Regions from separate parts of the Clostridium sp. X genome, predicted to be linked through region 1. Evidence: riboswitches for the same ligand, from Rfam matches in the RefSeq annotation. Region 1 holds a riboswitch; each other region holds the start of a gene.
What was found. A riboswitch is a leader RNA that binds a small molecule or an ion and turns the genes downstream of it on or off. The one in region 1 is predicted to bind thiamine pyrophosphate.

Region 1 (7,638 bases):
TTACTCTTGTTCCAAAAGCGAATCTAGCAGAGGAAAAAGCTGAAAGTTTAAAACGCAAATTAAAAGAATATAAAGATTCTTTATCAGAAGAAGAAATAGAAAAAATAATAAGTCAAACTAAAGCTTTAAGAGAAAGACAAACAACACCGGAAAGTAAAGAAGATATAGAAAAGATTCCTTTATTATCATTAGAAGATATAGACCCTAAAGCAGAAAAACTACCATTAGTAGAAAAATTTATAGGAGATAATAAAGTTCTATTAAATCCTATATTTACAAATAAGATAGCATATATTAAATTTATATTTGATACTAGAACTGTAGATGAAAAGCACATACCATATTTAACCCTACTCTCAGGTATACTAGGTAGAATAGGAACAGAGAAATTCACCTATGCAGATTTGTCAAATGAAATTAATATCTATACGGGTGGTATATCTTACGGTGCTGCAAGTTTTACTCAGAATGGAACTATGGGAGAATATTTACCTAAGTTTATTGTAAGATCAAAATCATTAGTAGATAAAGTACCTAAAGTTATAGAAATCCTAGAAGAAATATTACTTAATACAAAAATAGATGATAAAAAGAGACTAAAAGAGATTATTCAAGAAATAAAATCACGTTTAGAAATGGCAATTTTTGATTCAGGTCATATTGTAGCAGCTAATAGACTTTTCTCATATTTTTCACCAGTAGGTAAATATGAGGAAGTATTATCAGGATTTGATTTCTTTAGATTTATGGAGGATTTAGAAGAAAACTTTGATTCGAAGATTGATGAAATAATATGTAATTTAAAAGAAGTTTCAAACCTAATTTTTAATAGAAAGAACTTAATAATAAGTCTTGCATCGGAAAATGAAGATTATGAAGCTGTGAAAAAAGACTTAGAAGCTTTTATAAATAAACTTAATGACAATGACTTACCATTTAAAGAATATAAATTTGAAGTAGGTGCCAAAAATGAAGGATTACTTACACAAGGTGATGTTCAATATGTAATTAAAGGATGTAATTTTAGACAATTAGGATATGAATACAAAGGGAGTCTTCAAGTACTAAAGACTATACAAAGCCTAGATTACTTATGGAGTAATGTACGTGTTCTTGGAGGAGCTTATGGGTCATTTGCAAGCTTCGGAAGAAGTGGGAATATGTTTTTTGGATCTTATAGAGACCCAAATTTAAAAGAAACTATAGAAATATATAATAAGGCGGAAGATTATCTAAGAAACTTTAATGCTGATGAAAGAGAAATGACAAAATATATTATAGGTACAATAAGCAATTTCGATTTACCGCTAACACCTTCTTTAATAGCTGATAAATCCGTGACATATTATTTGAGTAATGTTACACAAGCTGATGTCCAAAAAGAAAGAGATGAAGTACTTAAATGCACTGTAGAAGAGATCAGAGGTTTTGCCGATATGTTAAGAGATAGTATGAAACAAAACTATTTATGTGTTTTAGGAAACTCATCAAAGATAAATGAAAGTAAAGAAATATTTAAAGAATTAATTGAAGTATTTAAGTAAAAAACAGAGTGTTATCCAAGATGGATAACACTCTGTTTTTTACTATCCTTTTTCTGTGAATGCATTTTTACATAGACTAAATAGATTATATCTAAGAGGTATATCTTTCATGTTTATGTAATCCATATTAAATGAACCATCCCAAGGATAAACTGATGCAGATTGATCGTCGTAAATATTAATTACGTATTTTTCTCCAGTGTGGGAAAAGTTAAAAAAGATCTTATATTTAGGTTTATTAGCGATATTGGCAGGTTTTGTAGTAAAGTTAGGTTTTCTTAATTCTTTTAAGAAACTCTTAATTATATCTATATTTTCACCAGAAATAGATTCTGTTTTATAAAAGTTAGTGTCCAATACTTTAACTTCATAATTGGAGTATAAAGTTAAATTTTTAGCTAGTAAATTTGTATAATAAAAATTACTTGGTTTTTTCTTGTTAAGATACAAGTTACCACCTGCAAAAATACCTATGATTAAAATTAAAATTAAAAATATAAGGCTTCCCTTTTTCAAATAGATTTCACCTCTTTCACGTTTCATAGTCATATATAGATAAAATTATGTTAAAGACAAGCCTATTATTACAACTTTATGTAAAACTGCATATATTGAAATAAGATGTATATTTAAATAGAGCTAAGGGAGGGATTATAATGAAAATATATATTGATCCAGGTCATGGAGGTTCTGATCCAGGAGCTATAGGTAATGGACTATTCGAAAAAGATTTGACATTAGATATATCACTAAGACAGAAAGATTTATTTGAAAGATTAGGGCATGAAGTTAAAATGTCTAGAACTGAAGATAAAACTGTTTCTTTAGAGGCAAGGATACAAGATGCAAATAGATGGAGGGCTGATGTATTTATATCCAATCATATTAATGCTGGGGGAGGACAGGGCGTAGAAGTTTGGCACTCTATAGTAGGTGGTAAGAGTAAAGAATATGCTAAAAGAGTTGAAGAGAAATTAAGGATGATATTTAAATCAAGGGGATTAAAAACCAGGGAAGGACGTAATGGGGATTATCTTTTTGTAATCAGGGCAACTAATATGCCAGCAATTTTAAATGAGTTTGGATTTATTGATAATATTGAAGATACAACAAAGTTAAAAAGGGAAGATATAAGACAGAGATGTGCCGAGGCAGTGGTATATGGACTGCTTAAAATAGAGATTCAGAATCAATCGCCAGTAAAGATTGATAAGCCTAAAGAAGAAAAGGTTAATCAAAGTATAAGACTTTTAAGATATATAATTCCTATGATGTCAGGTGATGATGTAAAGAAAGTTCAAAACAAGTTAAATGAATTAGGATTTAGTGTAGGAATAGCAGATGGGATTTATGGCAGAAATACTGAGAATGGAGTTAAGAATTTTCAGAAAGTTAGTGGTCTTTTAGTAGATGGTATAGTAGGACAAAACACAGTGGCTAAATTATTTAGTAGTAAGAGTTTACCAAAACTTAAGAGAGTAATATTATATACAATACCAATGATGACTGGGGAGGATGTAAAGCTATTACAGCAAAGGCTAAATACATTAGAATTTAATCCAGGCTCTGAAGATGGGGTCTATGGAGCTAAAACAGTTGAGGCAGTAAAGAGATACCAAAGAATAAAGGGGCTAAAAATAGATGGAATAGTTGGAGAAATCACATGGAATAGTTTAATAATGTAAAAATTTTAAAAACACTATCATTAAAGTGATAGTGTTTTTAAAATGTATGTAAGTTTTAGTCATCTTCTCTTAAAATGTTTATATTTTTTCCAGACATAATTTTATTCATATTTCTAACAGCGCACATTTTGCCGCACATGGTACATGTATTTGAATCTTCAGGAGTTGACTCTGCTCTAAAACGCCTAGCTTTTTCAGGATCAATGGCAAGATTAAACATTTCTTCCCAATCTAAATCTCTTCTAGCTTTGCTCATTTTGTTATCCCAATCTCTTGCTCCTTTTATACCTTTTGCAATGTCAGCAGCATGAGCAGCAATTTTAGTAGCAATAATTCCTTCTTTCATATCATCTAGATTTGGTAATCTAAGATGCTCTGCAGGAGTTACATAGCATAAAAAGTCTGCTCCTTTAGAGGCAGCTAATGCGCCACCTATAGCACTTGTTATATGATCATATCCGGGAGCTATATCTGTAACAATAGGCCCTAATACATAAAAAGGAGCACCATAGCATAATTTTTTTTCTAAAAGCATATTTGCTTCAATTTCATTTAGTGCCATGTGACCAGGGCCTTCAATCATAACCTGTACATTTCTTTCCCAGGCTCTTTTAGTAAGTTCTCCTAATGTCATTAATTCTTTAATTTGACTAGGGTCTGTAGAATCTGCTATAGAGCCAGGACGACAAGCATCTCCAAGACTTATTGTAACATCATATTTTTCACAAATGTCTAAGATTCTATCAAAGTACTCAAAGAAAGGATTTTCTTTATCATTTAGTTCCATCCAAGCAAAAAGTAAGCTTCCTCCTCGTGAGACTATATTAGTAAGCCTTTTATTTCTTTTAAATACCTCTGCAGTATCTCTATTTATTCCTGAATGAATAGTCATAAAATCTACACCGTTCTGGGCGTGTTTCTCTATAACTGCTAGTAATTCATCAGAAGTAATATCTTTTAGTTCTTTATCATAAAAACCTATAGCATCATACATGGGAACAGTTCCAATCATAGCTGATGATATTTCAATTAGTCTTGTTCTAAATTCTTCAGTTTTTCCAAAACAACTTAAGTCCATAATTGCTTCACTTTTCATATCAATTGCAACTTTAGCCTTTTCTAACTCTTTATCAATATTGTTACAATCTTTTGATGTACCTAAATTTACATTAATTTTAGTTTTAAGGCCTTGTCCTATACCTTCAGGGTCTAATGATTTATGATTTTTGTTGGCAGGTATTGCAATTTTACCCTCTGCTACAAGATTCATTAAAGTGTTAACATCCATATGTTCTTTTTTAGATACGATCTCCATTTCTCTAGTTATTATACCTTTTCTTGCTGCATCCATTTGAGTTGAATAATTCATGTTTTTAAATCCCCCTTAAATAAAAATAAGCTTACCCATAGGGTAAGCTTTTATTTACTAATAAAGTTAATTTATTATATAATGTATATAATAAATACCATTAGCTCATTTGCTTCCTACGACAGTATTAACTGCATCAGGTTCTAAGGGTCAGGTTTATAACCTTCTCAGCCTAAGGGCTCCCCCGCAAAGTTTTAAAATTCAATTTTTAAAATGTATATTATCATTAACCTAAGTATAATATATGAAATAAAATATGTAAAGAAATTATAAAGTTAAAAAGATTTAATATAAAAAATTTTATTATAAATATAAGATAGGAGAGAGTTATATGCCATTTAATAATAAATTTTATAAATATTCAGTAGGCATAATATTAATATTAATAATTGTCTATTTAATAGGTAAGATTAGTTACTTATTAAAGCCTTTTGGTGTGATAATGGATGCTTTATTTATATCTATAGTAGTGGGAGTATTATTTTATTATATGATTAGGCCCTTAGTAAGATTTTTATCAGAGAGTAAACATATTAATAAAAGTTTATCTATTTTAATTGTTTTTATATTTATAGGAATATTAATAGGAGTAACAGTAATTTATGGAGGATCAAGTATTGGACAAGAATTTAATAGCTTTTTTAATACTTTACCTAGTCAATTTGAAATAGCTAAAAATAATACAGATGGAATATTAGAAAGTAAAATAGGTCAGTATGTTTCTATAACAGGTATTCAACAAAAGCTAATTCAAAATGTAGAAGCTGTTTTTAAAAGTGTATTAATAAATACAGGGAATGTAATTTCTGCTATTGCTAATGTAGGCAGCCAAGTAATTTTAATACCTTTCATCTTATTTTATCTTTTAAAGGATGATAGAGAGATATATAAAGGTCTTATAGGGCTGCTTCCACAAAAGTATAAGAATGATTTTAATGAAATTTTTGGAGAAATAGATGAAACACTATCAATATATATTACTGGACAGTTAATAATAGCCTTAGTTATTGGACTACTAATGTATATAGGATATTTACTTATAGGAATGAGCAATCCAATGGTTTTAGCCATTTTTTCTATGATTACTTCTATAATCCCTGTTTTAGGTACTTTTATAGGTATACTGCCAGCAGTTTTTATAGCACTAACTATAGGGTTTTCAATGGTTATTAAAGTATTAGTTGTTCTTATTGTAGTACAGCAACTAGAAGGGAATCTTGTATCACCTTATGTCATAGGAAATAGATTAAATATTCATCCTCTCACCGTAGTATTTATAATTATTATTTTTATTTCATTATTTGGTTTTATAGGTGGTCTTTTGGCTATACCTACTTATGCTGTAATAAAAGTTCTGATTAAAGGTATATTTAAAATAACCAAAAATAATAAAATAACTGAATAAGATTTGAAAATAGTAGTTATTAAAGATGAGTTAGTAACCAGTTTTGTGGTTAGTAGCTTATTTTTATTTTGTAGGAATTATTGATTTAATATATAATAAGTGGTATATTACCTTTAGGTGTATATACACTTGTATACACCTAAATATATACAGAGAGAGGCGTGTAATAAATGGTTGTGGATATAAAAGAAGAGATATTAAAATTGAAACAAGAAAGAAATGCAGTTATTCTAGCTCATTATTATCAGCCTGAAGAAGTACAAGAAATAGCAGACTTTGTAGGAGATTCTTATTACTTAAGTCAAAAGGGAAAAGAATGTCTACAAGATGTAATAGTATTTTGTGGAGTAGAATTTATGGCGGAAAGTGCAAAGGTGTTATCACCTAATAAAACAGTACTATTTTCAAATACTAAAGCACTCTGTCCTATGGCAGACATGGCAACAAAGGAAGAAGTATTAGAATTAAAAGAAAAACATCCTAATGCAAAGGTAGTATGTTATATTAATTCTTCCACAGAAGTTAAAACTGTAGTTGATGTATGTTGTACATCTTCTAGTGCAATTAATATTATAAAAAATATAGATAGTGATGAAATAATATTTTTACCAGATAGAAATTTAGGATCTTATATACAAGAACAAGTCTCAGATAAAAGACTTATATTATGGGATGGATATTGTCATGTACATGATAGAATTACTGCTTTAGATATTATAGAGGCAAAAGAAAAATATGGACAAGACATAAAGGTATTAGTTCATCCAGAATGCAGAAAAGAAGTTAGAGATTTAGCAGACTATGTGGGAAGCACAGGTGGAATAATAAATTTTGCTACTACGGATAAATGGAATAAGTATCTCATTGTAACTGAGTATGGGGTGGTGCATGAGTTAAAGAAAAGAAATCCTACTAAGGATTTTTATGTTTTAAATATGTGTTGTCCTAACATGAAAAAAACCTCTCTTAAAGATGTATATCACTGTCTTAGAGATTTAAGTAATGAAGTTATAATTGATGAGAATACAAGGAAAAAAGCATCTTTATCTTTAGAGAAAATGCATATACTAGGAGAGTAAAAAATGAACACAGAGGTTGATGTATTTATTGTAGGAACAGGTGTAGCAGGTCTTTATGCAGCTTTAAATTTAAAAGAGAATTTAAAGATAGCTTTAATTACAAAATCTAAGATGGAAGAGTGTAATTCATATCTTGCTCAAGGGGGAATAGCTACTGTCTTAAATAAAGAAGATGAAAGCTTGTTTATTAAAGACACAGTTAAAGCAGGAAACTACAAAAATTCAGTAGAAGCTGTAGAAGTTTTAGCAAGAGAATCGATATTAAATATAGAAAAGTTAGTTAGCTTTGGAGTGGATTTTGATAAGTTAGGAAAAGGATATGATTATACAAGAGAGGGAGCACACAGTGTAAAGAGAATTCTTCATTGTGAAGATAAAACTGGTGAAAAAATATTTCAGAGACTTTTAAATAAGGTTAAAGAAAGAAAAAATATTAAAGTTTACGAGGATACTTGTTTAATAGATTTAGTTTGTAAAAATAATAAATGTTTTGGAGGAATAGCTATAAATGGGGATAATATATTATTTATAAATTCAAAGGTTACTATATTAGCTT
Region 2 (7,638 bases), 820 kb from region 1:
ATTTTAAAGAGAATGTAATTGGAGATAGATATCATTTAAATTTTGACGTAGTGTAAGGCATATTTCTTACTTTTATATATAAAAATTCACTACTGTAACTTAAGTTATCCATATATATTTATATAATAATAGAGGCTTTTTTAAGCCTCTATATAGCTTTATTCTTTGGAGACTTTTGTTCCAAAATACTCATCATATTTAAAATATCATTTGTGTCTACTAATTCTATATTTTTACCACAAACATAATCATAAACACCAGGAGTAAAACCCGAAACAGATGCTAGTATAGATTTATTAACCCTAAAATAATTCATTGAATCAGATAGTTTTTTCGCAACAGACGGGGAGATTCTAACTCTATGAGCTTTGCATTGAACAATAATTATATCATGTTCTTTTTCTAAAATTATATCTACACCTTTATCTCCACTTCTCTTAGTTAAGACTGTTCTATATCCAAGTAAATTGTATAATTCTGCTAAAGCATATTCAAATCCAAATCCATCAAGTGAGTGCCAATAACCCCTAGTGTCTTTGCCTTTCCAATATTTGTAGTTAATAATATCTTTCTTATATTTATTATAAGCAATATGTGATTGGGTCTGTGGCATCTTTTTATTTACTATCAGTAGAAATACTATCATAGATGGCAGAATAGAGATGGATGCAAAAACTAAAGATTTATGAATGTTGTTTGTCTGGTGTAATCCAATTAAAAAGGTTGACGCAATCATGAGTATAAAAGTCAGTATAGCTTTAACATTTTTCATTGTCTCCAATCTATTGTCAACCGAACTTAGCTTCTCCTCAATATTTTCGTCTATACCATAGTCTTTTCTATTTGGAGGTATTTTAATATATGGCTTTGCTACTACCACCTCTCGTTCTATTTGTCTTAATTTATTTTTAGCTCGTTTAAATTCTATAAAATTCATATTACCCCTTACTTAACATTGTTTACATATACATGTTATGAATTGAATTAATCAACTATTCCAAATTCACACTTTGATAATTAGTTCTTCAAGTATACACAATCACTCAATTGGTAACTTAATTTTATATAAATTATATCAATTCTTAGCAATATACTTTTTCTATGTAACTTAAATAGCTAATAAAAAATTCTTAAGTATAACTATTCTTTTACTAAAACTATGAAAATTTATTTAATAGTGTAAAGGAAATAAATTTCAAATGTAGAATGGTAACTCTATAAACATATAAGACATAATTAAAAGGTGCTTATTCGAGTTTGTTTTAATTATATTATCTCGGAGGTAAAAATGGATAAAAGTAAAATGATTTTTATGCCCATTAATTTCAATAATAATAAGCTTGAGAATCACATAAGGCAATTAATAAACAAGCATAACGAAAGAATATACATGAATGATATTATAAATATAGAATCTATATATTTAGAAGATTCTTCAATTAATTCATTGGAAGGGTTAAATTACTTAGTAAACTTGAGAGAGTTATCAATTATAAATAGTTGCATAAAAGATATTAAAGAAATCAGTAATTTAATTAATTTAACATCATTAATACTTTCCCAAAGCAAAATAGCAGATATCTCCCCAGTAATACATCTTAAATCATTGAAATTTTTAGACTTATCACGAAATGAGATAAAAGATATAAGCCCTCTTAAACATCTTAAAGAATTAGAATGTTTGTATTTATATGACAATAAGATTAGTGATATTTCTGACTTGCAGCACTTAAAAAATTTAAAAGAACTTTGCATAGGTACAAATAACATTAAGAGCATAGACGCTTTATCAACCTTAACAAATCTAGAAGTTTTAGAACTTAATAATAATTGCATATCAAATATAAGTGCATTAACAAAACTAACAAAGCTAACTTCTTTACACATTAATGATAATAATATAGTAGATAGTCTACCTTTAGGTTTTATATCAAGTAACTTACAAATACTTGTTAAAGATGATATTAGAGAACAACTTGTTGAAAAAAATATAATGTTTAGACAGTTTATAAGTGAGGCGCCTTTGCCAATGACACATTTTATTGGACTTGAAATAACTCATAGTAATTTTGGTGAAGGTATAATTGAAAATATATCTCTTGAAGAAGATAGGATAGAAATTAGATTTAATAACGGTAAATTTAAAACTTTTAAAACTAAATCTATTGGTGAACATCTAATAATTCAGCATCTAGAGAAGATTAATGGTTTTATTGAATATTATAAGGTAAACAAAGAGATGAATGAAAAAAACATGCATATTGAAAGTCTAAAAAATAAGTATTATCTTGAAAACTTACAGAGGAATGACAGTGAATATGATACTATTATATCAGTTTTAGAAAGGTTTGACGAAGGACTTCCAGTAATAGAAACGGAAATTAATCTTTTTATCAGCAATACAAATAAAGCAATTGAGGCATTGGGTTATTATATGCAATATTATTATCTTAAGAAGGAGTGGAGCATTTCTAGAGCAAGTAGAATATATAGAAATCTTGGTATTCCTAAATTAGCTATTTCAGTTACAAATTGCTACTCCAGATTAAAAGATATGGGGGCAAAATCAGCATCATTAGTTACTAGAGGTGCTGCTTTAAAAGATATTGGTGAGTTGGGGGATGCGGAAGCTTGTGCTAAAACAGCACTAAGCTTAAATGAAAAGTCTCATTATCCATATAACTTACTTGGCTCTATATATTATTTAAATGGGTATCCAAATAAAGCTGAAGAGTACTTTAATAAAGCCCTAGAGCTTGGGCAGAATTATGAAATATATGTATCAGAGGTTATAAACTCATATAATCATGCAACAAGAGATACTAAGGAGTTAATTTTAAAATATTTAAAATTCAATAAACAAGATATTTATAAAAGAATCATTAATAACGAGAATTAACAAGTAATATAAATAAACTTAAGAGAGTACAAGTATGTTAATGTTAAGAAAGTCTGCTTATACTCTCTATACTTTTAGCTTTTAAGCTCAATAAAATGGATTTGGTGATTCGGATTCTAATTCTTTCACTTTTTTGTCTAATGTCTTAAGGTCCCCAGCTATATATATTAGGCATTCTTCTATTCTTTCAATTTTCTCTAATATTTCTTCTAAATTAGTATTCAAGTTAATTCCTCCTAAGTTTATTATTTATAAGTACTTTTATATTTTTATTAATTATATTAATTTGAAGCTGATTGGGACTTATAGTGTAATACTTAAGTTTCATAAGATACATATCGAGCTTGCTAACTTTGCTCCAAAATATAGATATAGGTAGGCCTAGTATATAGAGCTTCTCTTTTATAGAGAAAGAGTTTTTGTTTCTTGATTCAAAATAGCTATCATCTACAATGAATATATATTCCATGTTATTAAATTCGATAACTACAGGTTCCAGTATATCTAAATCTATAAGTAGATAGTGTTTTTGTGGACTCGTTTTATTTAGCATTTAATACCTCCATAATTTTTTTATATTGCATCCTAGTAGGATATTTTAGTTTTTTTTCGAACTTACCAATATCTGCGGGGCTCATATTTAATTTTTTAGCAAAAGACTTTTGGTCTAAACAATGTATTACTCTATAGTTCAAGATAAGGGAATTGTAGTTAGAAAAGACAAACCTATAATAGTCATCAAATAGTAAGAATATATCTATTTTGAACTCTTTAGATATAATGGGTAATTTATTTGGTTTAAGATATTCTTCATCAAAGTCATCAATAGAAATATATTTTAAGAGAAGTATACCTCTATCTTTTATTTCCTCTTTGGCAAAGCCTAAGGATACTAGTTTTCCTTCAAATTGCTTTGCCAAGTAGCGTAGAATCAGTTCTTTATAGTAATTAATTTTTAAAGTAAAGTGGGTAGCAGTTTTGTGAAGAGAGCAGATGTATTCTTGAGGGAGATGGAAAAGTACCTTCCAAAGATGTATAGAAGCTTAATGGAAGTTTACAAGGATGTTGGTACAGAAAAAGAAGAAGAGACAACTAAAGAACAGTATAATCTTATAGAAGGCATATCTGTTGACTTTGGGATAATGCAAAAGACAAGAAAAGCATATGTAGTTAAAAGTGAATTTGAATGGGATGATATTGGAAGCTTCTCCGCTATGTGTAGATTCTTAGGTAGTCATAGAGGAAATAGCATTGTTGGAAATGCCTTTATGGAGCAAAGTGAAAACTGTTATGTTTTTGGAAAGGAAAAATTAATAATAGGATTTGGAGTAAAGGATCTTATTATAGTAGATGCAGGAGATGTACTCCTTGTTATGGATAAGAATAAAGATCAAGAGATAAAACATTTAGTAAATGTTATACAGGAACAAGAAGATTATGATAAGTATTTGTAACCTTGATTTTGGGGTCAGGATACAACTTCCTTTAGAGAGAGTTGCTATCCTGGCCTTATTTTATTTAACTTTAACAATAATTAAATGGAAGAAATATCTTCTAGTTAGACAATGGGGGTGATGATATTATTAGGACATAATAAGTGTATATTCTGCACTACCAGTTGTTGTTGAAGCACTTATGTTTGCATAATTGGTTAGGTCGTTGTTTGACGCTTTTTTAACCTATTCTGAATTGATTCATAGTACATCTTCCATTACATAAAAATAGACAAAATGAAAGAGACTAGTGCTAGTCCCTATTTTGCCTTTAAATATTGTTCAGTTATATTAATTTTGATATTTGTACATAGATAGTTTAACTGCTTAATTACACCTTCTAATATTATATCATTCTGTATAAATTCTTTCTCTATTCTTTCAATAATCTGTTCAAACGTCTTCGCATATTGATTTGCATCTAATTCCATAACTTCTTCAACATGACTTTTATACATTATTACTTCTTCTCCTCTTCACCTCTTGTCTCCATCATATATACGTAATATTATAAAAATATGGAGGGGTGTTTATGAACAGTATTAATCTATTGTAAAATCACCCTAATACCTCAATAGTTTCAATAGTTCTTTCCGCTTTTTCAATATTATTTAATGATAATGATTGTTGCATTTTCAAGTCTTTTTCTTGTTTTTCCACATCTAATTCAACTTCTATAATTGTATTATCTTTAATAATGTATTTACAATATGGGGAAATTTCAAATATTTTTTTGCTAGTTTATTAGTGTCATTAATAATACTACGAGACTCTTTCCAGGGGTATATAGTTCTAATATAGTATTTTAAAATTCTTCAGTACTAATTGTGAATAATACCAAGATGTAACCTATAAGTACCAATAGGCTGAGGCATAGATTAATTAAAGCAACTGAATTGATAGATGATTTAAGCATATCTGAACTGTATGTTAATGGTAATACATATGACAGTAGTTGCACGAAAACTGGTAAATTCTCAATGGGGACAATAATCCATAAAGAAACACAATAGGAAAAATAATAAAGATACGTTTGCCCTGGCAGCAATTCATGTTACAATTGAAATAATTCTTAAAAAGAAGTATAATCAAAATAAATAATTATAAAAAGACACCGGGAGCTTGAAAAAGGCTGAGAGTACGATTATTCGTAGACCGTTGAACCTGTTGGGTAATGCCAGCGTAGGAATGTGTTCTGTTTTTTAACACTTTGTTCGTGCAAAGTGTTTTATTTTTTATGAAAGGAAATTTATTATTATGAGTGAACGTGAAGTATCTAAGTATGTTTATGATTTTATAAATCAGGGTCAAGCTTCAGAGGAGCAGTTTAACGAACAAGCTTTATATTTATTCGATTATCAATATAAGCATAATCTTTCTTACCAAAAGTACTGTTTACAGAAGGGTAAAACTCCACGGGTGGTGAAAAATTGGAGAGAGATCCCCCCAGTACCTATTAATGCTTTTAAAGAACTTTCTTTAAGTTGTATAGATCCTAAGGAAGCTGAAAGGATTTTCATGACAAGTGGTACAACACAGGGGATTCAGGGAAAACACTATCACCCAAATTTACAGGTGTATGACCTGTCAATGAAGCTGAATTTTAAAGAACGCTTTATGAAGAATAATGAGAAGATAGAGATGGGGATTCTCTTTCCTACAGAAGAAAAGATGCCAAATTCATCTCTGGCTCACTACCTAGCCCTTGCCCTTCAAGAATTTGGTGCGGGAGATAGTTGCTATTATATTGTAGACGAAGGCTTAATGGTAAGAGAACTCATAGAGAAATTGGAACATATTGAAAAGGTAGGAGAACCTTATGCACTATTAGGTGCCAGCTTTAGTTTTGTACATTTGTTAGATGAGCTGGAAAAGACAAGAAAAGTCTTTAATCTACCTAATAGAAGCAGGATTCTTGATACAGGTGGTTTCAAAAATAAATCTAGAGATATAGAATTGAATGAATTTTATAATCGTCTTTCTCGTTATTTAGGGATTGATAGGAAAGATTGTATCAACATGTATGGTATGACGGAGCTAAGCACTCAATTTTATGATGATGGTAATGATGTAGTTCCTTCCGTTAAGTCCGGACCTCATTGGATAAAGACACGGGTTATTAATCCTATAACAGGACAAGATGCACCTAAAGGGGAACAAGGTCTTCTTGTACACTGTGATTTGGCTAATTTTAATTCCGTGACCACTATCCTTACTGAAGATATTGGAATTGAAGTAGAAAATGGCTTTCTTCTCTTAGGTAGGGCCAAAGGGTCAGAAGCGAAAGGTTGTTCACTGGCAGTTGAGGAATTTATTCAAGCAAGAAAGGGAAACAACATATGAAACAAGTTGCAGGATACATACCACCTGGATTTGAAGAAGAAATAGAATGGCAAACTCTAAATTTCAAAAATAACAAGGATACACTGGAAGTTAGTGTACCTATACTTTCAAGGGAACAGGTTTCCACTTTGGTAGCAAGGATTAAAAAGAATAGCAGAGATGTACTTAAATCTTTTACGGTTAACCAGATTATTCATATCATTGATGAAGCCATAGCTAAGTTTTTGTCTCGAAGTTCACCATATAGGAAGAAAGCAGAAAGACTGCTGCCCATTATCACTGGGTATGATGAAGAGATCATCCGTTTAGGTCTTACTTCTTATTTTAAAACCTTTCGTAAGCCACAGTTGCAGCGATTCTTAGTAGAAGATTTTACAAATCCCATGCTTTTAGATGAGTTTCAACCTAGGCCCAAAGGCGGATTTTCAAAGGCATTAGGACATGATTTAATAGTTCATGTCTGGGCGGGAAATGTACCGGCTCTACCTTTATGGAGTCTAATATCTGGCCTTTTAGTTAAATCCGGTAGCATCGGCAAAGTTTCAAGTGATGAACCCCTATTTGCTGGTTTATTTGTTGAAGCATTGATAGAGGTAGAGCCTAGACTTGCAGATTGTATGGCTATAATCTGGTGGAAAGGTGGAGACCAAGAACGAGAATCCTGTTTATTCAGACAGGCGGATGTGATAGTTGGTTATGGAAGTAACCAAACCTTAGCTTCGCTTCGCAACAAGATTCCTATTACAACCCGTTTTCTTTCTTTTGGTCATAAGATAAGCTTCGGATTGATATCAAAAGCGAGTTTAGATCCGCGCAAAGCTGTTCAAACTGCTTATGATGCTGCAAGGGATATAGCTAGATATGATCAACAAGGCTGTTATTCACCTCATTTTTTCTTTGTGC
Region 3 (7,638 bases), 1.5 Mb from region 1:
TGATGTTAAGTTTCCACCAAGGTCTTCCCAGTTACTCCATCTTGAGCCATTCCACCATTTATGATATAAGCGGTTTCTTTCACCACGAGCAAATACATCAATTCTATTATTTCCCCAAGAGACAGCAGCAGGGGCAGATGTTAAAGTTCCACCAAGGTTTTCCCAGTTGCTCCAACGTGAACCATCCCACCATTTATGGTAAAGCGCATTATCAGTACCACGTACAAAAGTGTCTAATCTATTTGGTGCCCAAGAAGAAACAGCTGGTGATGAGCTTAAGCCGCCACCGAGGTCTTCCCATTGACTCCATCTAGTGCCATTCCAGAATATATGCCACATAGCATTATTTGTACCTCTAGCAAATACGTCAATTCTATTATTTCCCCAAGAGACAGCAGCAGGACCTGAAGTTAAAACTCCACCGAGGCTTTCCCAGTTGCTCCAACGTGAACCATCCCACCATTTATGATATAGAGCATTATCAGTACCACGTACAAAGGTATCAAGTCTGTTAGGCGCCCAAGAAGAAACAGCAGGGCCTGAAGTTAAAACTCCACCAAGATCTTCCCATTGACTCCATCTATCAGGAGAAGGGCCAGGTCCTGGAGTAGGAGGAGTAGTCATATTTCTAAGAGTAAATTCGATTACACTTCTAAAGGTACTGTTTATTACATTATTAGGTACTCCTGCAGCACGAAGAGAGATGAATATCCAAGATTGATCTCTTCTGAAATCATTAAATATCGCATTTGTTCTTCTATTTATGTTTCCACTATGACTTGAAGCATTATCTAGAGTAAAGTTTATAGCTATCCTAAATTGAGTATTAATTGTAGCTCTGCGTACTCCGTATCTTTCTAGAGTAGTAAAAAGTTGAGGCTGCTGAACAGTAAGGAGTGCTAGTATTCTATTTACTTCTTGCTGAGGAGCTCTCATACCATCAAATAAGTAATCATCATCAGAAAAATTATTAAATTCCTCGAATTCTTCAAAATCGTCGAAATCATCAAAATTGTTTAAGTCATCATTACTTCTGAAGTCATCATAAGTGTCAGCATAGTTTCTGTAGTAGTTTCCTGAGAAGGAACATACATCGCGGTTAATACAATAAGGACAATAAAAAACTGGGTTAATATACATTAAATCAAAACACCTCCAAACCCTTGTCACTTATATTGTATGATAAAGTCTTAGAGGTGCTACAATAAATTTTATTAAGTTAGAAAAAGTTAGGTATTATAGAAGCGAAAACTTTTCTTAAGAGTGCTTGGATTTGAAGAAGTCATAGCCTCAGACATGATGCATACACCCTTTGCCCCTACAGAAAGTACAGTTTCTACTTTATCCTTTGTTATGCCACCAATGGCAAATACCGGTATAGAGACAGATTCACAGATTTCTTTTAAAAATGGTATACCTCTTGAGGTCATTCCCCTTTTGCAGTCTGTTTCAAATATATGTCCTGCTATTAAGTAAGAAGCTCCAAGGTTTTGTGCTTCTTTTGCTTCCAGTAGAGAGTGAATGGAGGCACCTACTTCGGTAAATTCACTTAGCTGATTTTTATAGACTCTTAAATCTGACATTGATAAATGAATCTTTGAAAGTTCCAGTTTTTTTGCTACTGATATATTACTATTGATAATAAGAGGAACTTCATTTATGAGGCAGATTTTTTTTACTCCAGTAGCTAAAGCTTCATATTCATCTAGGCTTAAATCTTTTTCTCTTAGCACTATTGCATCAGGTTTTCCTTTTGCAAGTTCATTAATTCTACTTAGAAAGTCATCTTTGCAAAGCTTTCTATTTGTTATGCAAATTAACATTAATCTTCTCCTAAACCTTAATATAATCTGTATAAACAGGTTGAAGTCCTCTGCTGATAATTACATTGTGCACTTCACTTACGCTTCGTGAATCAGAGATCTCGAATTGTTCGTCTCCCTTTTCTTCAGTTTTATGACCTCCAACTCCAACACATACACCTGCGGATATCTTTGTAGCCATCATTCCTATTACATTATCACGAAAGCCTGCTCTTTCTCTTGTAGAAATAGTAATTCCAGCAAAAGGCATAAATAAGCGATAAGCAAGCATTACTTGTAAAAGCTGTTTTTCGTGAACATCATTAGGATTATTGTCAGCATTGTTAATATAAGGTCTTAAACGTGGAGTTGAGAAAGAAACTTCAGCATGAGGATATTTTTGTTGTATAAAGGATGCATGTAAGCCTACTGCAAATGCATCTTTTCTAAAGTCATCTAATCCAAGTAAGGCACCAAAGGCAACACCACGCATGCCACCGAGTAAAGCACGTTCTTGTGAATTAAAACGGTATGGGAAAATTCTTTTGGGTCCTCTTAAATGAACCTGTTCATATTTATCAGGGTTATAAGTCTCTTGATAGATAGAAACAAAATCTGCACCGCATTTATTCAAATAAGCATATTCTTCTGAGTTTAATGGATAAATCTCAATACCGATTGTAGAAAAATATTTTGTGGCAAGTTTAATTGCCTCACCAATATATTCAACTCCAGATATATTACGAGATTCACCTGTTAGTATTAAGAGCTCTTTTAAGCCAGTAGACGCAATTTCCTTTAATTCTTCTTCCATTTCTTCTAGAGAAAGCTTTCCACGTTGAATTTTATTTGTACAATTAAAACCACAATACACACATTCATTTTCACAGTAGTTAGCAATATATAGTGGTGTAAATAAAGAAACAGAATTACCAAAATGTTTTCTTGTTTTTAAGGTTGCTTTTCTTGCCATATCCTCTAAAAAGGGCATAGCAACAGGGGACAATATAGCGGCGTAATCCTCAATTGAAAGATATTCTTTGTCTAAAGCTCTTTTTACGTCTTTAGCAGTATACTTATTATAGTCATATTCTTTAACTAGATTTAACACCTTGTCCATGGTGTCTGAGTCTGTTTGCTCCATACCATCTAAATATTCCATATGATTTATTCTTAGATATTCCATAATTAGTCCTCCAAAAATCCAGTTAAGGGACTAGATGCCTCAGCTTTATGATCTAGCACTCTACCAAGACCAGCAAGATATGCAGTACGACCTGCCACTACAGCATCTTTAAAGGCTCTTGACATCATGGCGATATCATTTGCTGTTGCAATTGCAGTATTACACATAACTGCATCAACACCCATTTCCATTGCTTCACAAGCTTGAGAAGGACGACCTATACCAGCATCTACAATAATAGGTAAGTCTATTTCATCAACTAATATTTGTATGAAATCCTTTGTGGATAGACCTTTATTACTTCCGATAGGTGAAGCTAAAGGCATTACTGATGCTGCACCAGCATTTACTAGGGCTCTTGCTGCATTTAAGTCAGGATACATGTAAGGCATAACGATGAATCCTTCCTTCGCAAGTATTTCTGTAGCCTTTATTGTTTCATAGTTATCTGGCATCAAATATTTAGAATCATGGATTACTTCTAGCTTTATAAAATCCCCACATCCAAGTTCTCTTGCAAGACGTGCAATTCTAACTGCTTCTTCTGCATTTCTTGCACCTGAAGTGTTTGGAAGTAATGTAATATTCTTTGGAATATAATCTAATATGTTTTCCTCTCCACCTATATTAGCACGACGTAGTGCAAGTGTTATTATTTCTACTTCTCCATGTTCAATAGCTGCTTTAACCATATCTAATGAAAATTTACCTGAACCTAATATAAATCTTGAATTAAACTCATGTCCACCAATTATTAATTTATTATTCATTTAATACACCCTCTCTTATATAGCTTCTATTCCAAGTAGTAAACGAAGAATCATATTTGCCTGATGACCTGCACAAATTTGCACTCTTGGAGCCATTAGTCCCTTACCAATTCTTGCACTGCTTTCTAAATCTCCACATACATATAAATTTTTTATGGGATTTACTGTTTTTATTAAATTAGAACTATCATACCCAGCCATACCAGAAGCTGCTACTATTTTAGTATCGTTAAGCTGTTCTAAGGCTATATTCACTAGTATAGATTTTGCTTTTGGCTTATCAAAAGCCTCACAGATAATATCATATCCATTAAAGATTTCTACAACATTATCTTCTGTTACCTTTACATCTTTAGTCTCTACCTTAATGAAAGGATTGATTTCTTTAATCTGTTTTTTTAGAGCAGTTGTTTTAGGCAGTCCTAAATGGCTAATGTAATAGCTTTGACGATTTAGATTGCTTGGCTCAACAATATCAAAATCCACTAAGAGCAAATGACCTACCCCTATTCTTGCAAGCATAACTGCAATATTAGAACCAAGACCTCCAAGACCAGCTATAGCAACTTTACCTTTTTTAAGGCTTTTATGTACACTGGGAGTATGTCTTGACATCATCATACTCTCAAGCTCTTCTTCTTTAGGCATTGCACCTTTAGTTATTATAGTTAATATATCATTTTCAGATATATCAAAGTCATCCTCTATTTGAAAACCATTTAAAATTACAATATCAGTTTCATTTCCAATTTTATTTCTTACTTCAAAGGCTGTACTAGAAGCAACCTCTACTTCTTTTCCATTTACTATTATTTTCATAAATCAGCCTCCACCTACGAATCTAACAACTTCTATGGTATCTTCATCCTTAAGCATAACTTCTTTGTATGTTGTGCGAGGAACAATTTCACCATTAAGCTCTACTGCAATGATGTTAACATCAAAGTTTTGAGCAATTAAAAAGTCATATAGAGTTTCAGTTGTAGCTAATGAAATAGTGCATCCATTTAACTTCATTTTTTACCCTCCTTAAAAGTTTGTACAAAAAAAGCACAAAACGAGACTTACACCCTTTCGGTGGTGTACCCCATTTTGTGCTTTCTTTTTCAGTTATTTAAAAGTATATAATATTTGAATATGTTAGTCAAGCCATATATTTATAGACTCATTAATAGCTCTTTAGAAGAATTAAGTGTTGACATGGTCTTAGATAAGATATAAAATTTATTTGTGCACTAGGGGAGCTATTATGGCTGAGATGAATTTATTCAGACCCTTTAAACCTGCACTGGGTAATGCCAGCGAAGGGAAGTTGTAGAATAATATAAAAGCTTAATCTAAAGTTTTATAGATTAGTAATTAGATTATTAACTCTTTTCATTGGTATAGTGAATACTATTTGAAAAGAGTTTTTTGTATTTTTAAAAAGATTATTCTCAGCAGATGGATATGTTTAGGATAGATGTTATAAAACAGAAAGTTGGGTAATTTAAATGAAAGCACTAGAAATTAATAATTTATCCTTTAAATATAGAGATTCAGATAAAGTCATAATTGATGACTTATCCTTTAGTATAGATAAAAATGAATTTGTTACAATTATTGCACCGAGTGGGACAGGCAAAAGTACTCTTTTTAGATTAATTTTAGGGCTATTAGAGCCGGAAAAGGGTAATATACACATAGAAAATGTAAATAATAAAAACATTATGGGATATATGCCACAAAGAGATAGCTTAATGACATGGAGAAATATCTTAGATAATACATCAGTTGGACTTGAGTTAAATGGGTATAGCAAGAAAGAAGCGAGAAATATAGCAGCTACATATTTTGAGGGGTTTGGACTTGCAGGAACAGAAAAATCATACCCTCATGAACTTTCAGGTGGTATGAGACAAAGAGCGTCTTTTTTAAGAGCTATAGTAAATAATCCATCATTACTTTTACTAGATGAACCATTCTCTTCTTTAGATGCATTAACAAGAAGAAAGATGCAAGCATGGCTACTAAACCTTTGTCAAAAAGAAAAGAACACTGTATTTATGATAACTCATGATATTGAAGAGGCTCTGCTTTTATCTGATAGAATACTCATTTGCACTGAGCTTCCCTATAAAAACTTAAAGTCTATAGATGTTAATATTACAAGACCTAGAACCTATGAAACTACTCTTACTAGTGAATTTGTAGAATTGAAAAGAGATATATTAAACATCCTTGATGTCCTTGAAGACAAGAAGGAGGGAAATGTAAAATGAAGAAACTTAAAGATTATATATTCCCTCTGATATTTCTAATGTTTATATTTTTGGCTTGGGAATTCCTAATACCATATTTTAAAGTTCCTAAATATATTTTACCTCGGTTCTCTAAAGTAATTGAGGCACTACTAACTAATAGACAATTACTATATAAGCATTCCTTAGTAACCTTAGGAGAGGCTCTACTAGGGCTTAGTATATCTGTAATTATAGGTATATCCTGTGCCTTTTCTATATATTTTTGGAGGAATGTTGGGAAAACACTATATCCAATTATAGTATTTTCTCAGACAATTCCAACCATAGCATTATCTCCTATTATGATTATGTGGTTTGGATATACTATATGGTCAAAGGTAGCAGTTGTAGTGTTATTCTGCTTCTTTCCTATAGTTATAAGTACTTTAGATGGACTTAATAGTGTAGATAAGGATTTAGAAGATGTTTTAAAAGCGCTAGGAGGAAATAGAGTTCAGATATTTTTTAAGCTACATATCAATTCAGTATTGCCTAATTTTTTAAGTAGCTTTAAGATAGCTGCTACATATAGTGTGGCAGGGGCTACCATAGGAGAGTGGCTAGGAGCTGAAAAAGGACTAGGTATATATGTAAAAAGAGCAGCAGGAATGTTACAATCAGATTCAGTTTTTTCAGGAGTGTTGGTTTTATCGTTTTTAGGATTACTTTTATTTTCAATAGGAGTTTTGCTAGAAAAGGTTTTATTAAAATATAGAAGAGGAATAAAGGAGGATAATTATGAAATTTAAAAAGGTCAGTGTACTTTTAGTAATGCTTATGTCATTTAGCTTATTATTTAGTGCATGTTCAAGTAATTCTGCCACTAAGGAGGAGAAAAATACTCCTAAAGAGCTACAAAAAGTTAGTGTTCTTTTAGATTGGTATCCAAATGCAGTACATTCATTTTTATATGTAGCAGAAGCTCAAGGATATTTTAAAGAAGCAGGACTAGATGTTAGCTTAGTTACACCAGCAGGTACAGAGGATGGAATTACATTAGTAGCAGCAAACAAGGCAGATCTTGCTATAAGCTATCCAAAACAAATTATTTTAGCTAGAGGACAAGAGATTCCTGTTAAATCAGTTGGAGCCATAGTTAGAAGTTCATTGAATCAACTTATGGTTCGTAAGGATGTAGGAGTTAAAACATTAAAAGATTTAGAAGGAAAAAAAGTAGGATATCCATCTTTTGATATTGATAAAGAAACAGTAAAGGCTATGGTTAAAGAAGCTGGTGGAGATCCATCAAAGGTTGAATTTGTAGATGTGGGATATGATTTAATGGCTAGTATTGAAACTAAAAGAGTTGATGGAATTATAGGTGGATATATTAATCATGAAAAGATTATATTAGAAAAACAAGGAATTGGTTTAGATACTTTTAATCCTGTAGACTTTGGAGTACCAAACAATTACGAATTAGCATTTATAGCTAGTGATGAGGGTGTAAAGAATAATAATGACAAGATACAAGCTTTCTTAGAGGCAGTTAAAAAGGGGTATGAATACACTAAAAATAATCCTGATAAAGCTTTAGATTTAGTGTTAAAGGTTCAAAGTGAGAGTTTCCCACTTGATGCTGAAATAGAAAAGAAGAG
Region 4 (7,638 bases), 880 kb from region 1:
CTATTTTTATTTCCTTTTAAGTAAGTTGTTAATTTTAGATTTAGCTGAATATTTACACCTTCATTAGTAGAAGCATTATCAGTTGAAGAAGTTACTTCTTTTCCATTAGATGAGTCAGTATCGATAGTAGAAACGATTTGTACTTCTGATGACTTAGTATGAGCTTGGACTAAATTTGCAGAAAAAGAAAACATCTGTAGTATAGTAAGTGTAAAAATAATAAACAAAGGTATTCCAAATGAAGCAAATATAATATTAATATTTTTAGAATTTTTATCTGACATATCGTACATTTCTTTTATGTATTTTTTTGTATCTTCACCACTTTCTAATGAATTATAGTAATTATTAAACTTATTTTTTTTAGTCATTAGTCATCCTACTCCCATATATATTATTGTTATTAAGTGTCAAAATTTAGAAAATATTGTATGAAAATGATATGTTATTTAGTAAATATATATCATAATATAATTTTAACAGAAAAATTGTCTCTAGTAAACAAAAGGAGGCCTAATAAAATGAAAACTAATTATTAACTTTAAAGTGAAAGATGGAAGAATATAGTAAATATATAAATTTAACTTAAATCATCTTCATAGATAAGCATAAACTACATCCTATTATAATATATAATTATTAGGAGGTGACATAAGTGAAAATAGAGTTTTTTTATAAATGTAAAGATGGAAGAGTTATAGGTAGAGAAACAGAATGTAAAGATAAGTTAGAAGATAAAATAAAATATATAAAAACATACGCTCATAAATTAGAGAATGACGAGTCATATGGAGAGAGCGTTTTAGAATTAGAAGATTAATAGATTACTATATTAATAACACTCATGCAGGTAAAATACTGTATGAGTGTTTCATTTTAAAGAAAGTTTTTCTTATAATAAATATTTCTTGATAATTGTAAATGTAAATTAAGTTTAGTATACTAATCTAAAATGTAATAATTATTACTATGGTTAATAAACGGAGGGGAGAAAACTACATGATTAAAGTGGAAAGTTTTGAATTAGATCACACAAAGGTAAAAGCACCTTATGTAAGAAAGTGTGGCAGATTAGAAGGACAAAAGGGAGATATAGTTACAAAATTTGATTTAAGATTTACTCAACCTAATGTCAAAGATATGCCAACAGCAGCAGTGCACACAATAGAACACTTTTTAGCAGGATTTATGAGAGAGAAAATGGATGGAATAATAGATATATCTCCAATGGGATGTAGAACAGGATTTTATTTAATAGCATGGGGAGAAAGAGAACCTAAAGAAGTAATAGAAGCATTAGATTACTCTTTAAACAAGATATTAAATGAAGAAGTAATACCAGCATCAAATGAAATACAATGCGGTAATTATAGAGATTTATCTCTTTTCTCAGCTAAAGAGTATGTAAAAAATGTACTAAATGAAGGATTTAGTGATGAGGTATTTAGATAATACTTTCCGTAATACGACCATCTTAAGAATGAAACTCCTTCTCGTTCCTCGAATGAGTAAGCGACTATCACAAAATCATAGATTTTGGATATCTGCTTAACTGATTCAGAGTTGCAGTGACTTATAGAATATATAAGTTATTGTAACTCTTTTCTTATTTAAAGATATTATATAATGTGGTGATAAATATGTATATTAACGCTGTCTTCGAAGGTGGAGGGGTTAAAGGGATAGGATTAGTTGGAGCTGTATGTTGTCTTGAAGATAGAGGGTATAAAATAAAGAATTATGCAGGAACTTCAGCTGGAGCAATTGTAGCATCTCTTTTAGCAGCAGGTTACACAGGAAAGGAGTTAAAGGATATAGTTACGAATATTAACTATTTACAGTTAGTTTATAAAAATGATATAAGAAAGCCCAAAATTTTATCAGTACCTCAGAATATAATAAGTTTAATTAAGGACAAAGGAGTGTATTCTGTAGATACTATAGAGACATACATAGAGGAACTCTTAGAGAAGAAAGGAAAGACTACATTTAGGGATATAAGTCATAAAGGTAAATCTCCACTTCAGATAATTGCATCGGATATAACAAAAGGTGATATGTTAGTTTTACCAGAGGGAATTAGGAACTATGGCATAGAACCAATGGATTTTAAGATATCTAAGGCAGTGAGTATGAGTATAAGTATTCCTATCTTTTTTAAACCAGTAAAACTTAAATATAATGATGGTATGAGTTTTATTGTTGATGGTGGTATATTAAGCAATTTTCCTATATGGCTTTTTGACGTGGAAGGAATAGATAAATGGCCTACCTTTGGAATGAAATTAATAGAAAATCATAAGAGCTACACATCAAGATCAAAAACAGATATAATCTCTTATTTATTAGATATAGTTAGTGCTATGATTAATAAAAATGAAGAAGTATATGTTAGAGATAAGGACTGGGTAAGAACAATACCTATACCTACATTAGGGGTTAGTACCACTCAATTTAATATAAGTAAAGAAAAAAGCAATGAGCTCTTTCAGTCAGGATATAAGAGTGCGGAGAAGTTTTTAAGTAAATGGAGTTTTGAAGGATATAAAAGAACATTTATGATTTAGAATGGGCAATTGACAATGTGCAGAGTTTTGCATAAGCAAAATATTTAGCATTGCCAATTGTCCATGTTTAATTTAAAGAGCAGTATATAGAATTTAGAGATAGTTAACCTTCTAAAACTGCTAAGAGTTCCACAGTTGCTTTTTCTATATTTTCGCTTCCTAAAATCGCAGATATAAGGGAAATGCCATTTACTCCAGAATCTAAGATGGATTTAGCATTTTCTTTATTTATTCCACCTATAGCTACTGAAGGTATATTAATGTTTTTAGTAAGTTCTTTTAATCCAGTAAGGCCTATAGGTTCCTTAATATCTTTCTTAGTTCCGGTGTAGAATACAGGTCCAAGACCTAAATAATCTGCACCATTTTTTTGTGCGTCTATAGCTTCATCTAGATTATTAGCAGAAATACCTATAATTTTATCTTTACCTAGTATGCCTCTAGCAATAGCTATAGGCATGTCACTTTGCCCAAGGTGAACACCTTCAGCGTCTATAGCAAGTGCTATATCAATTCTATCGTTAATTATAAGTGGGACATTATATTTAGATGTAACCTCTTTAATTTCCTTGGCCACTTGAAAAAAATCTCTTGTAGAGGTGTCTTTTTCTCTTATCTGAACTAAAGTTGCTCCACCTTTTAGGGCATCTTCAATACAATTTTTTAAGTCACGGCCATTTAAAAAACTTCTATCTGTAATTAAATATAATTTATAGTCTATATCCATTGAATTTTACCTTCTTCCTCAAGCGCATGTTCTTTTAATAAGTATATCTCATCTATGAGTTTAACTTTAAAAGTACCAGGAGCTTTGGCTTCCGTTGCTGCATGCTCTCCAGCTAAATTCATAGATAACACTGATGTAACTGCAGCTATAAACTTATCCTCACATACAGCAGCAGTTGCAGCGGTAAGAGCACCTACCATACAGCCAGCCCCTGTAACTAAAGTTAAAAGAGGGGTACCGTTTTTGATTATTGCTGTTCTTACTCCATCTGTTATTATGTCTTGAGCTCCAGTGGCGGCTACAACACAATTATATTTTTTAGCAAGGGTAATACAAGCTTCTACAGAATTACTACCATCATCTATAGAATCTACTCCACGAGTTTGTGCATCAAATCCTGCTAAAAATTTTATTTCTCCTAAATTTCCTTTTATAATATCAATTCTGCCAATTTCAAAAACCTTTTGTATGAAGTCAACTTTTCTTTTAATAGCTCCACAAGCCACAGGATCTAGAACTACAGGTATATTATTGTTTTTAGCAGAGATTACAGCCATAAGCATAGCCTGCTCTTGTTCTCTTGTTAGTGTACCTGTATTTATATAAATTGATGATGAAATTTTAGCAAAGTCATAGGCCTCATCATAGGCTTCCACCATAGCAGGAGATGCACCATAAGCTAATAATATATTTGCACAATCATTTATTGTAACGTAGTTTGTAAGAGCTTGAACTAGAGGTGTTTTTTCTCTAACTTTAGAAAGAACATTACACACATCTTTAATCATATTTTATTCCTCCTTTATTATATAAGTCTATAAAGTGTCCTACTGGGCCAACGCCATGTCCAATGGAAAAAGAGTTTTTAATAGACAGGGTTATATAATCCTTTGCAAGAGTTACTGATTCATTAATTGTATAGCCCTTAGCTAAGAAACTAGCTATTGCTGAAGACAAAGTACAACCAGTACCATGAGTATTTTTAGTATCTATTCTTGTTCCTTCTATAGATAAAAATTTATTATCATAATATAGCACATCAGTTGAATCATTACATCTGTGTCCACCTTTAACTAATACACTTTTTATCCCATAATCTTTAATTTTTAATGCTGCATTTTTCATGTCTTCTTCCGTAGTTATCTTCATTTTAGTGAGTTCTTCTGCCTCAGGAATGTTAGGAGTTACAATATCTGCAATACTTATTAAAGCTTTTAGCTCATCAATAGCTTCAGGCTTTAGAAGATAGTAGCCACTTTTAGATATCATAACAGGGTCAAGTACTATATTTTTCACCTTATATTCTAATAAAATATTTTTAATGATATTAATTGTCTCAGAGTTAGATACCATTCCTATCTTTACAGCATCTACCTCTATATCATCAAAGATTGCCCTCATTTGCGCTTCAACTAGCTCTTTACTAATATCTTGAACAGCAGTAACACCTTGAGTATTTTGAGCAGTTACTGCGCAAATTACACTCATTCCGTAAACACCAAGTGCACTCATAGCTTTTAAATCCGCTTGTATACCTGCTCCACCGCAGCTATCAGATCCGGCAATTGTTAGTACCTTTTTCATAAAAACACCCTTTCTATAAAATAAAATAGCACCTATACAAAGGAATATTGCATAAGTGCTTTAGAGTAATAAAAAAAGCTTCTCTACCACAAAGCACAAGAAGCTATATATCATATAAACTACTTATTGCTTCCTGCGCTAGTATTACCTAGTATCAGGTCCGAAGGGTTAGAAATAGTTCCTCTCAGCCATAGTAGGCACCCCTGCAATATTTTATGTATTAAATTTTAACTTAGTTGCTATTATAACACAAGTAAAAGAAATTTACGACGTAAAATTCTTATATTTTATCTTTACAAGTTTATTAATTACTATTATACTATAACTGTACTAATTGACATAGTACACATAATACAGTTAGTACACTTAATGCATAGCAAGTATCTGGAGGTGAATTAAAATTTGATAAATATTGATGTAAGAAGCAGTAGACCAATTTACGAGCAGATAATTCATGGAATAAAAGAAAATATTTTAAAAGGACTATTGATGCCAGGAGATAAATTACCTTCAGTTAGAGAAATGTCTTCTCTTATAACAACTAATCCCAACACAGTTAGTAAAGCCTATACGGAACTTGAAAGACAAGGGGTTATAGAGACTATAAGAGGGAAAGGGACTTATGTTTCCTCAAATTATAAGCCTAGAGTGGAGGAAAGTAGAATGGAAAAATTAAAAGAAGATATAAAGAAAATAATACTAGAAGCTCATTATATGGGAATTAAGAAAGAGGATATTGTAAAGCTAATAAACGAGTCTTATGAGGAGGTGAGGAAGCAGTGATAGAGATTGTTAATGGGTGCAAGAGTCTTTCGGATAAAGAAGTTCTAAGGGATATAAATCTGAAGATAGAGAAGGGAAGTATTTTTGGACTTATAGGCCCAAATGGAGCAGGTAAGACAACTCTTATTAAAAATATAACTGGAATATATAAGTTAGATAAGGGTGATGTAAAAGTTAAAGGAGAATCTGTATTTGACAATAATATTATAAAAAATATTATAGGATATGTAACAGACGAAAATAACTTATTTAATTATTTTAACTTAAAGGATATAGTTAAGTTTTACTCTTATAGCTATAAAAGTTTTAGTATGGATAGATTTAATAAACTAAATGAAGTTTTTCAGCTTCCAGAGAAAAAATCCATAAGAAAGTTTTCAAAGGGTATGAAAATGAGACTTTCCATAATGTTAAATCTAAGCATTATGCCAGAGATTTTAGTATTAGATGAGCCTACCAATGGACTTGATCCTATAGTTAAAAGACAATTTTTAAATATTCTTTTAGAAGATGCGGCAGAAAGAGGAACTACTATATTTATATCTTCTCACAATCTATCAGAGCTTGAAAGAATTTGTGATAGTATTGCTATACTTAATAAGGGAGAAATTAAGTATTCAAATTCTATAGAAAATATGAAAAAGAGCATAAGAAAAATCCAAGTAGTGTTTAAGGATGAGGCACCAGAAAATTTGGAGAAATGGGAAGAAATAATTAAAACTGAAAAAGTAGGAAGAGTTTATAATATAGTGACAAAGGATTACAATAAGAAATTTATGGATAAACTTAATAACTGTGAAGTTATCTTCCAAGAAGAAATAGATTTAAGCCTTGAAGATATGTTTATATATTCAGTGGGAGGTGATGTGAATTATGAAGAGTTATTTAAATAAAGCTCTCTTATATAAAGAATGGAAAAACATGATGCCACTTAGTTTCTTGTTTCTAATGGAAATATATTTACTCATAATAATGCCTTTTATAAATGTAGTCCAGAGATTACAAGAAAAAAGATATGATGAATATTATCTACACTTTTTTACTAACGTCTTAGTAAAACCTAGATTTGATGAAGTATTGCTAGTAGGTACTGTGATTATTATTGGAACCTTTGCTATCGGAATTGACATTATAGGGAAAAAATACGAATCCTTAAGTTCTATGCCTTTTAAAAGAGAAGAAATAATCTTTACAAAATGGATTATGGCGGCATTAACAGTAGTAATACCAATACTCTTAAGTTTTGTTGTTATGAGTGTAGTATATATAGGGAATAAGGATCTTTTAGAAATTTATATGAATTGGAATATGATATTGCAGTGGACTCTTTTGAATTCTTTGACGTATTTATTTATAGTTACATTTATAATGCTTATTCAAAGCCTCACAGGCAAAAATATCTTTGGAGGAGTTGTTGGGAGTATATTTTTAGTACTACCTATGGGATTATCAGCATTAATTAGTGAGTTATTAAGAGTATTTGCCTTAAACTGGAATGTACTATCTCAGGAACAATATTCAAATATTTCAAACAAAATAGAAATTATTGTATTAAATACTTTTTTAGGTGGTTATAATCTAGATTTATCTGATAACTATACGTTTAGTAATTATAAAAGGTCTATTATTTTAGTAATAGCAATATTAATACTTGTATTTTTATTAGTATATGCATTTAAGAAAATTCCACTAGAGAGAAATGGATATATTGTAGTTTTTAAACCACTAGAAGTAATTTTTAAGATAGGGGTCTCAATATGTTTTGGACTTTTAGGTGGAGTAATTGCCTCAGGAATGTTAAAAGGACATTATAATTTGTATGAATATGACCTTAGTAATATGGAAGCATATTTACCTATTGCAAATAAAGTAATAAATTTAACAATATTATTAGCTTTATTATGTGGATATATTGTATATCTTATAACAAGAAATATCATTGAAGTAAATAAAAGATAAGAAAGAGAGGGTTTAGTG

Region 2: it holds a riboswitch for thiamine pyrophosphate, as region 1 does, so the genes downstream of both, ACX0KU_RS07095 (LuxE/PaaK family acyltransferase) here and thiC (phosphomethylpyrimidine synthase ThiC) in region 1, are expected to answer to the same signal.
Region 3: it holds a riboswitch for thiamine pyrophosphate, as region 1 does, so the genes downstream of both, ACX0KU_RS02780 (ABC transporter ATP-binding protein) here and thiC (phosphomethylpyrimidine synthase ThiC) in region 1, are expected to answer to the same signal.
Region 4: it holds a riboswitch for thiamine pyrophosphate, as region 1 does, so the genes downstream of both, thiD (bifunctional hydroxymethylpyrimidine kinase/phosphomethylpyrimidine kinase) here and thiC (phosphomethylpyrimidine synthase ThiC) in region 1, are expected to answer to the same signal.

The regions. Positions count from the first base shown of each region.
Region 1 covers NZ_CM146912.1:2,198,036-2,205,673, forward strand. Annotated here, with positions in the region: gene ACX0KU_RS10980 (insulinase family protein) at 1-1,544, shown strand, start outside; gene ACX0KU_RS10985 (DUF4883 family protein) at 1,587-2,060, opposite strand; gene ACX0KU_RS10990 (N-acetylmuramoyl-L-alanine amidase) at 2,201-3,229, shown strand; gene thiC (phosphomethylpyrimidine synthase ThiC) at 3,285-4,598, opposite strand; TPP riboswitch at 4,695-4,794, opposite strand; gene ACX0KU_RS11000 (AI-2E family transporter) at 4,930-6,003, shown strand; gene nadA (quinolinate synthase NadA) at 6,174-7,082, shown strand; gene ACX0KU_RS11010 (L-aspartate oxidase) at 7,086-7,638, shown strand, end outside.
Region 2 covers NZ_CM146912.1:1,373,046-1,380,683, forward strand. Annotated here, with positions in the region: gene ACX0KU_RS07060 (restriction endonuclease) at 149-937, opposite strand; gene ACX0KU_RS07065 (leucine-rich repeat domain-containing protein) at 1,289-2,899, shown strand; gene ACX0KU_RS07070 (hypothetical protein) at 2,987-3,124, opposite strand; gene ACX0KU_RS07075 (hypothetical protein) at 3,126-3,452, opposite strand; gene ACX0KU_RS07080 (helix-turn-helix domain-containing protein) at 3,442-3,819, opposite strand; partial or broken gene ACX0KU_RS07085 (mannose-1-phosphate guanylyltransferase) at 3,877-4,353, shown strand; gene ACX0KU_RS07090 (hypothetical protein) at 4,653-4,850, opposite strand; TPP riboswitch at 5,497-5,598, shown strand; gene ACX0KU_RS07095 (LuxE/PaaK family acyltransferase) at 5,650-6,735, shown strand; gene ACX0KU_RS07100 (acyl-CoA reductase) at 6,732-7,638, shown strand, end outside.
Region 3 covers NZ_CM146912.1:563,541-571,178, reverse strand. Annotated here, with positions in the region: gene ACX0KU_RS02810 (PLL family lectin) at 1-1,140, opposite strand, end outside; gene ACX0KU_RS02805 (thiamine phosphate synthase) at 1,230-1,823, opposite strand; gene thiH (2-iminoacetate synthase ThiH) at 1,834-2,988, opposite strand; gene ACX0KU_RS02795 (thiazole synthase) at 2,991-3,758, opposite strand; gene thiF (sulfur carrier protein ThiS adenylyltransferase ThiF) at 3,774-4,577, opposite strand; gene thiS (sulfur carrier protein ThiS) at 4,581-4,775, opposite strand; TPP riboswitch at 4,986-5,085, shown strand; gene ACX0KU_RS02780 (ABC transporter ATP-binding protein) at 5,252-6,019, shown strand; gene ACX0KU_RS02775 (ABC transporter permease) at 6,016-6,789, shown strand; gene ACX0KU_RS02770 (ABC transporter substrate-binding protein) at 6,779-7,638, shown strand, end outside.
Region 4 covers NZ_CM146912.1:3,077,383-3,085,020, reverse strand. Annotated here, with positions in the region: gene ACX0KU_RS15545 (hypothetical protein) at 1-371, opposite strand, end outside; gene ACX0KU_RS15540 (hypothetical protein) at 656-820, shown strand; gene ACX0KU_RS15535 (S-ribosylhomocysteine lyase) at 1,000-1,452, shown strand; gene ACX0KU_RS15530 (patatin-like phospholipase family protein) at 1,641-2,567, shown strand; gene thiE (thiamine phosphate synthase) at 2,671-3,294, opposite strand; gene thiM (hydroxyethylthiazole kinase) at 3,285-4,082, opposite strand; gene thiD (bifunctional hydroxymethylpyrimidine kinase/phosphomethylpyrimidine kinase) at 4,075-4,878, opposite strand; TPP riboswitch at 4,992-5,093, opposite strand; gene ACX0KU_RS15510 (GntR family transcriptional regulator) at 5,281-5,661, shown strand; gene ACX0KU_RS15505 (ABC transporter ATP-binding protein) at 5,658-6,554, shown strand; gene ACX0KU_RS15500 (ABC-2 transporter permease) at 6,535-7,620, shown strand; gene ACX0KU_RS15495 (ABC transporter ATP-binding protein) at 7,638-7,638, shown strand, end outside.